DNA from 2 places in the Priestia sp. SB1 genome. Region 2 is predicted to be linked to the other one. Evidence: riboswitches for the same ligand, from Rfam matches in the RefSeq annotation. Region 2 holds a riboswitch; the other holds the start of a gene.
What was found. A riboswitch is a leader RNA that binds a small molecule or an ion and turns the genes downstream of it on or off. The one in region 2 is predicted to bind FMN.
Positions count from the first base shown of each region.

Region 1: another riboswitch for FMN. It lies ahead of ribE (riboflavin synthase); the one in region 2 lies ahead of WKH56_RS02520 (ECF transporter S component).

Region 1 covers NZ_JBBJSS010000003.1:203,498-208,094, reverse strand. The annotation lists gene WKH56_RS11680 (YkvI family membrane protein) at 208-1,242, shown strand; FMN riboswitch at 1,350-1,500, shown strand; gene ribE (riboflavin synthase) at 1,779-2,438, shown strand; gene WKH56_RS11670 (bifunctional 3,4-dihydroxy-2-butanone-4-phosphate synthase/GTP cyclohydrolase II) at 2,455-3,648, shown strand; gene ribH (6,7-dimethyl-8-ribityllumazine synthase) at 3,740-4,210, shown strand; gene WKH56_RS11660 (hypothetical protein) at 4,585-4,597, shown strand, end outside.
Region 2 covers NZ_JBBJSS010000001.1:493,054-497,650, reverse strand. The annotation lists gene serA (phosphoglycerate dehydrogenase) at 1-1,172, opposite strand, end outside; FMN riboswitch at 1,472-1,615, shown strand; gene WKH56_RS02520 (ECF transporter S component) at 1,770-2,345, shown strand; gene WKH56_RS02515 (ferredoxin) at 2,427-2,675, opposite strand; gene WKH56_RS02510 (YpbB family protein) at 2,933-3,982, shown strand; gene WKH56_RS02505 (RecQ family ATP-dependent DNA helicase) at 4,006-4,597, shown strand, end outside.

The DNA.
Region 1 (4,597 bases), on a different contig from region 2:
AAAGCTAAAGGGAAAATATCCGTATATTTTGTTTGAAAACTGCCGTTATGTTAAGGGATAAAGGGTTTTCATGAAAAAAACAAGAAGGAAATAAAAAAACGAAAAAGGAATAGCACCGGGTGAGGCGAGGATTTACATATAAAAGGCTCGTCTTTTTTTAACCGTTTCTACATATAGTGAACTATGAAGGGTAGAAGGGTGATGGGCATGAAAAGGTGGAAACTCACGCTGCAGGTTGCTGCTACGTATGTAGGCACCGTTGTAGGAGCCGGTTTTGCAACAGGCAAGGAAATTGTTCAATTTTTTACACAGTACGGCGAACTTGGAATGGTTGGAATTTTGGTCAGCGGCTTGTTTTTTATTTGGCTAGGTTCGAAAATGATGCTGCTTTCGCACGCAATTGGGGCTTCTTCTTATCAGCAGCTTAATACATATTTATTTGGTGATGTACTTGGAAAAGCGGTAAACGGTGTAATGATCGTCATTTTATTTGGAGTAACTTCAGTCATGCTAGCGAGTACGGGGGCAATAGGAAAAGAACAGTTCGGGCTGTGGCCTCCTGTTGGGATGATTTGTACAATTGTTTTAACTTATATATTTATCGCAAGAGGAATTAACGGTATTTTAATGGTTAATTCTCTTGTTGTGCCGATGATGCTTTCATTTGCTTTTATCATCTTTGTGCCAAATGTCAGCTATTTCTCACTGATTCAAACGAAGCCAGACTTAACGCTCGTCACACAGTGGAAGTGGGCGGTTAGTCCCTTTTTATATATTTCCCTAAATCTAGCTTTGGCTCAGGCCGTTTTAGTTCCATTAGGAAGCTCCGTGAAAGATAAGAGCGTGATCAAAAAAGGGGCCGTAATAGGAGGATGTGTACTTACGTTTATGCTTGTTTCTACTCATCTTGCCCTTTCCAATTTGCCTTATTCATTTCAACTTGATATTCCTATGAGTGCCGTTGTTAAAAATATCTCAGTGTGGGTGAATGTTTTATTTACGGTAGTTGTGTTAGGCGAGATTTTTACTACATTGATTGGAAATGTATTTGGAATCGCTAAACAGCTTCAATCATTTCTTCCCCTGAATGACAAACAAGCTTTTGCGTTTATTATCTTGGCATGCTTTATTATCGGGCAATTTGGATATGCTCAGCTTCTTGAGTTTTTGTATCCGATATTTGGCTATATTGGACTAGCTTTTGTATGGATGCTATGTATTAAAAAAGAAAAAATAAGCTAAAAGATAGATTTTAAAGAACAGATGTGAAAAAACGAAGTTAAATGATGTGACAAGTCGATTTTACTTTGCTATAATGTAAAACAAATAAGACTCTAGCAGTCGAATATATTATCCTTCGGGGTCGGGTGTAAGTCCCAACCGGCGGTGATAAAGCATATGCTTTTAAGCCCGTGACCCGTTTTCATACGATGTATGTTAGCGGTGGATCTAGTTAAAATCTAGAGCCGACAGTAAAAGTCTGGATGGGAGAAGGATCAGGAAGCACAGTTGTTTTTTTGTGTTGTATTAATAAGGGACAGGTTTGCCTTTTTTAAAGCTACCCTTGTTTTTGTACACAAAACATAACTGTTTATTTCGTATACAATTAGCGGAATTTTGCATAGATAAAACTGATTCAGCTCAGCCGACCCCTTGGACATTTGTTCAAGGGGCTTTTTTATTTTCAGTGGTTGGGGGAAAGATAAATATGAAAAAAAAGCAGCTGCTATTTCAAAACGGCATAAGAAGTTGGAATAGCGCCAAAGCAGGTGAAGAAAATGTTCACAGGTATTATTGAAGAAATTGGAAAAATAAAACGGATTCAAAAGGCTACAGAAGCAATTGTTCTTACGATTGATGCGAAGACCGTGTTAGAAGATGTGAACTTAGGGGACAGTATTTCAGTTAACGGCGTTTGTTTAACCGTAACGGCTTACTCTCAAAATGAATTTACGGTCGACGTCATGCCGGAGACGATTAAAGCAAGTACCCTGCAGCTTCTAACCGTTGGATCACGTGTTAACTTAGAACGGGCGATGGCTGCAAATGGCCGGTTTGGAGGGCATTTCGTCAGCGGACACGTTGATGGAATTGGAACCATTGTAAGCAAAACACGTAAAGGAAATGCCTTTTATTATGAAATTCAAGTGGATCCTGAACTTCGTGAATTTATGATGTTAAAAGGATCTGTTTCTGTAGACGGAACAAGTCTTACTATTTTTGATGTCAGCAACCAATCATTTACTATTTCTCTTATTCCTCATACGGTACTTCACACAGTCGTGGGAGACAAACAGCGAGGAGACAAGGTGAATATTGAATGCGATATGTTAGCTAAATATATGCATCAGATGATGGCTAACAAGTCAACTCCTGGCGCCTCGAATCGTTCAGGTAATATGAAGGATTTATTGCAGCAGCATGGTTTTACAAATTAACAGTGAGGTGAAAGAGATGTTTCATAAAGTAGAAGAAGCCATTGAAGAGTTGAAAAAGGGAAAAGTGGTTATTGTATGCGATGATGAAGATCGAGAAAATGAAGGAGATTTTATTGCATTAGCTGAAAAAACGACGCCTGAGGTTATTAACTTTATGGCTACTCATGGAAGAGGATTAATTTGTACACCTGTTAATGAAGAAATTGCGCATAAATTGAATCTTCACCCGATGGTAGCGAACAATACGGATGTCCATGGAACAGCATTTACAGTAAGTATTGATCATATTTCAAGTACAACAGGTATCAGTGCATACGAACGTTCTGCTACCGTTATGGCTCTTGTAAATGAAGCAACGGTAGCAAGTGATTTCCAACGACCAGGACACATTTTTCCGTTGATTGCAAAAGACGGGGGCGTTCTGCAGCGTGCGGGTCATACAGAGGCCGCTGTTGATTTAGCCGTGTTAGCAGGAGGAAAGCCTGCGGGTGTTATTTGTGAAATCATGAATGAAGATGGAACAATGGCACGCGTACCGGATTTAACAAAGATTGCAGAGCAATTTGATTTAAAAATGATTACAATAAAAGATTTGATTGCCTACCGCCGCAAACATGACCAGCTGATTAGCCGTGAAGTAGAAGTAAGCTTACCTACGGCATTTGGTGATTTTAAGGCTGTAGGATATACAAACAAACTTGATAATAAAGAACATGTGGCTCTTATCAAGGGTGATATCGATCATAATAGCCCCGTTCTCGTGCGTGTTCACTCCGAGTGCTTGACTGGAGATGTGTTTGGCTCTGAGCGCTGTGACTGCGGTCCTCAGCTTCACGCGGCTCTTACGCAAATTGAAGAAGAAGAACGCGGCATTCTGCTGTATATGCGTCAAGAGGGCAGAGGTATTGGCTTATTAAATAAGCTAAGAGCATATAAGCTGCAGGAAGAAGGATACGATACCGTAGAAGCGAATGAAAAACTCGGGTTTGCTGCGGATTTACGAGAGTATGGAATCGGTGCTCAAATCTTAAAGGACCTTGGAGTCAAACAAATGAAGCTTTTAACGAACAATCCTCGCAAAATTACTGGGCTAAAAGGCTACGACCTTGAAGTGGTAGAGAGAGTGCCTCTTCAAATGCCGGCAGTGGATGCCAATAAAAAATACTTAGATACCAAAGCTAAAAAACTAGGTCATTTATTACATTTATAAGTTTACACTTTTTTTCGTTTTAACAAATGAAGCTAATTCATGAAAAGAAATGTAAATAACTATATATTACTACTAGCAGGAGGAACAAGAGATGAATCATTTATATGAAGGAAATTTAGTTGGCACAGGATTAAAAATCGGAATCGTGGTAGGGCGTTTTAATGAATTTATTACAGGGCGTTTACTTAGTGGAGCAGAAGATGCGCTTAAACGTCACGGCGTAGCTGATGAAGATGTAGACGTGGCTTGGGTACCGGGCGCTTATGAAATTCCATTAATCGCTAAAAAATTAGCTGAATCTAAAAAATATGACGCGGTTATTACTCTAGGAACGGTTATTCGAGGAGCTACTCCCCACTTTGATTTTGTATGTAATGAAGTAGCAAAAGGCGTTGCATCTCAAAGCTTACAAACAGGCGTACCAATTATCTTTGGTGTATTAACAACTGAAACAATTGAGCAAGCAATTGAACGTGCAGGAACAAAAGCAGGAAACAAAGGATGGGAAGCTGCAGCATCAGCTATCGAAATGGCTAACCTTTCAAAAATGATTGAAGGATAATAGAGGACGTTCCAGTTTTTGTGAGTTAAAAGAGGCTGAAACAAAAATATGGTAGTTGAAAGAAGATCCGAACGATGAATCGTTCGGATTTTTTCATGGTTAGGGTTACATTACAACGTAGGTTTCCTGTATGTAGGCTTCTAACTGTTGAGTGGAGAGCAGGGCGAAGGCTCCTGTAGGGAAAGCGCAGCCTTGCAGGGAAATCACCTGCAGTGCAGCAAGCGATCCATACTATCTCATGTATCCGATTTGTTCGCCTTTAGATTGGATTGATGTAGTATGTCTCAATCTCTTTTGAATAGCAGCTAGCTATGTATAATTTAGCTAAAACGTCTTACTCTAAGTAATAATTAGGTCGTAAAAGGGAGACGTCTATGCCTCATTATA
Region 2 (4,597 bases):
TCTTTGGCAATCATAGAAGCATTGACTTCGTTAACAGGTGAGTCAATACGATGGGTTAAAAAGCCTGATAACAAGCTCCGTGTAATATAAGTGGTTTCTAAATCCGTCACTGTACCTCCGTAGGAGATCGAGATATGCTGAACGGGTTCTCGCATGCATTGAGATAAAATAGCTCCCATTTGTTTAGTAAGGCTCGTAAACGGCTGAATTTTTTCAAAAACTTCTTTAGAAAGCGTTGGTAAATTAATGGATGAACTTACAGGATTACCTTCTAGAAAATGCAGAACGTCATGTGCCACGTCTTCAGCAACGTTAAGCTGGGCTTCTTTTGTAGAAGCTCCTAAATGGGGAGTTGTAATAACTTGATCAAAATGTAACAAAGGGTTATCAATCGGCGGTTCAACTTCAAATACGTCAATAGCTGCACCTTGAACATGGTCAATTTCTAAATAATGAACTAAGGCTTTTTCATCAATGATCCCGCCGCGTGCGCAGTTTAATAAAAATACACCCTTCTTTGTTTTGGCTAATGTTTCATGATTGAGCAATCCCTTGGTTTCTTTCGTAAGCGGAGTGTGTACGGTAATTACATCCGCTGCTGCTAGTAATTCATCCAGGGATAATAGTTCTACGCCTAGCTTTTCAGCTCGGGAAGAGGTTAAAAAAGGATCGTAAACGTGAACGCTCATATTGAAGGCTTTTGCGCGTTTAGCAAGCTCTGAGCCAATTCGTCCAAATCCGATAATGCCCAGGTGTTTGCGATTAAGCTCTGTTCCAACAAATGCTGAGCGGTTCCATTCGCGCGCTTTGACTGAAGCATTTCCTTGGGGGATATGCCGAAACAAGCTAGCCATCATAGCAAATGTATGTTCCGCCGTTGAAATGGTATTTCCGTTCGGCGCGTTAATAACGACAACCCCTCGTTTGGTTGAGGCTTCAATATCAATATTATCGACACCTACTCCAGCGCGAGCAACAATTTTTAAATTCGGCATTTTTGCCAGCAAATCCTCTGTAACCGTCGTAGCACTCCGTACTAAAAGCGCATCGTACGTATGCAAATCATTCTCAACTTCTTCAACTTTTTTTCGCGTAAGATTCACATGAGGAGCTTCAAGTAGTGGAGCAAGACCTTCATTGCTAATTGAATCAGCTACTAATACGTTATACATGACGTGAACATCTCCCTTGGATTTTACTATCATCAAATATTTGATAATTTACCATGTTAAAAAAATTCTGTCAATTATATTTTTTAAACTTTACAATTAGTTATCAAATACACAATTGTAAACGTAAAATTGAAACTATAAATATGTCATAATGTTGTTGGTTATGCACTTATTTCCTTATTTTACATATAAAACAGTAATGAAGTTTATAAAAGACATCAATTTAATAGGAATTAAAAAAACTTCTTTATTTACTTTTAATTCGAGATAACATATAATAAATTCATAATTAAATATTGGTCTATCTTCGGGGCAGGGTGAAATTCCCGACCGGCGGTAAAAAAACAAATTGTTTTGAGCCCGCGAGCTTATATGTAATACATACGAGCAGATTTGGTGAAATTCCAAAGCCGACAGTACAGTCTGGATGGGAGAAGGTGGAGGTTCAGCGTTCAAAACCTAATGTGATGAACGTTTATTAAATATGCCTGCCATGTCTCCTCTCAACGAATCATTTGTTGGGAGGTTTTTGCGTGGGGATATGAAGTTGAACCTTTCTTCTTTGAAGAGTGGATCACAAAGAAGGAGAGAGGCAAGATGCAACAAAGTAAGAAAACTCAAAAGCTGGTTATACTAGGAATGTTAAGCAGTATTGCTTACATTTTAATGATGATTAATTTTCCGATTCCTGGATTACCTCCGTTTTTAACAATTGATTTTAGCGAAATTCCTGCACTCGTAGCAGCACTTGTATTTGGACCTATGGCTGCTGTTATAGTAGAAGGAATAAAAAATTTATTGAATTATTTAATTCAAGGAAGTGCTACAGGGGTTCCGGTTGGTCAAGTGGCGAACTTTGTAGCTGGTTTACTGTTCGTTCTTCCTGTATCATATATGTTCCGTCGATTTAAAACAGCTAAAGGCGTAACGATAGGTTTGGTTACGGGTACGGTTGTAATGACGGTACTCATGGCTGTCTTAAATTATTATGTCTTTTTACCAGCGTATACAATCTTCTTACAATCGCCAGAAATGTCTAGTGAACAAGCGCGTCAATATATCGTTGCAGGTATTTTGCCGTTTAACTTAATAAAAGGAGCAGCAACAGGGGTTATTTTTGTCTTATTGTTTTCAAAAATGAAGCAATGGATCACGCGCCGCGTTGCTGTTTAATTCAATCGCTCTCCCGGGGAGAGCGATTTTTATATATAAAAAAACCTGCAGCATGTACTATACTACAGGTTTGTTCAATACTTATTCGAATTTATTAGCATCGCCTTCGAATTTTTCATCCGCTACGCGAATTGAATCCGTAGGGCAGCCTTCCATTGCATCCATCATATCATCTTCTAGATCTTCTGGAATTTCTACTACACCTTGGTTATCATCTAATGTTACGAATGCAATACCTTCATCATCATAATCATAAATGTCTGGTGCTGCTGCTCCGCAAGCGCCGCATGCGATGCAAGTATCTTTATCAACAATTGTATATTTTGGCATAACAAGACCTCCTGTAAAGTGTTCGAAAATTTCTTATTATATAATCTCTTCGCGAATCAAGAGTGAAATTTCTCCTTATTCATTGTAAAATGATTTATAAAACTTTTCAATAGAAAAGTCACTGAGAATGCTTATCAAATCAAGGTTTCTTCACTTATCCAAACGTTTTGATACATAAAGGAAAGAGCTAAAAAGCCTTTATCTCACATGCTATTGGTCACTTTTGGTACAATGAATGAGAAAGGAAGTTGACACCTTTGAATTATATTCAAGTTAGCATTTTATTTTGTATAAAACAGTTAAAAGGTGAGCGAACCGCCTATGGTATTTATCATTTATTAACAGGTAAAAAGTCAGCGCAAACAATTCAAGACGGAAAAATTTTTGGAATCTCTTTTCTTTTTCAGTCATTTCTTTACTTAGATAAACGGTCTTTTGAAACCTGCGTTGCATATTTAAAAGAACAGCAGTATATCGAAGAAACTGAAAATCAAAAGTATGTGATGACAGATAAGGGACGAACACGCCTTGAAGATGAACTGACGGCTCGGCCCTTTCATCCAGCTTTAGACGGATGGAAATTCGCAAGCAGTACTCAGTTATTTTTAGCAAGAATCACTTTGTTCATTCAGACCTTATCCAACCTACAGTATTTTCAAAAAGGGTTTTTACCCATCTCCAAAAATCCTGAGGTCATTCAATGGGTCAAAACGTATATTATGTCTCAAAAGCAAACGCGTCAAGAGTTAGCCGCCGAGCTATTCAAAGAGCTCCGAACGTGCTTGAAAGATTGTACGGAACGGGATGCGTCTCTTTTTGTTTTGCAACTGACTGGATACGAAAGAGTAGGCTTTACAAAAAATCAGTTAGCATATCAATATGAACTCGATGAGCATTATGTGCATATTCAACTTTTAGGGGTTATTCATCATATCATTGAAAAAGTGAGTCAAAATAATGAAAGCTTTCATGTACTTTCTTCTTTTTTGCATGATCTATATTTAGAATTGCCTTTGACAAGCTCGACGTTAAAAACGTATAGCTGGCTTCAAAAAGGAAAGGCGCTTGAAGAAATTGCTTATATAAGGCGTTTAAAAGAAAGTACAATTGAAGATCATATTGCAGAATTAGCTCTGTTTGTTCCATCTTTTTCAATCGATGCATACGTATCGCCTAAGCAGCAGGAAGAAATTATCTCGGCTTTTGAAAGTTTGCGTACAAATAAATTAAAGGCGATAAAGGAAGAAGTAAAAGACGACGTTACCTATTTTCAGATTCGTCTCGTATTAGCAAAACATTTTACCTGATACTAAAAAAAGTGGTGTTTGATGTGAAGATAGAACAACTTCTACAGAAACAATTTGGCTATAGCCAATTTCGACTAGGACAAAAAGAGATTATTCAAGATATTTTAACAGGTCATAATGTGTTAGCGGTTCTTCCTACAGGAACAGGGAAATCATTGTGCTATCAGCTCCCCGCTTATGTGTTGAACCGACCGGTGCTGATTGTATCTCCTTTAATTTCACTGATGGAAGATCAAGTTCAACAACTAAAGGCAAGTGGAGAAAAGAGAGTTATTGCCTTAAATAGTTTCCTACAACAAGAAGAAAAAAGACGGGCGCTAAAAGATTTAGCTTTTTATCGTTTTATTTATGTATCTCCTGAAATTTTGCAAAATGCTGTTGTGGTAGAAGCATTAAAACAGGCAAAGGTAGGCCTTTTCGTTGTGGACGAGGCGCACTGTATTTCTCAGTGGGGACATGATTTCCGTTTGGATTATCTTCAGTTAGGAGATATATGGAAGGAACTTGGCAGTCCGCTATGTCTGGCACTAACAGGAACTGCGACTAGGGAAGTAGTGGAAGATATTAAGCGCTACTTATCGCTGCCTGCTGTCAACGAGCACATCTATTCCATGA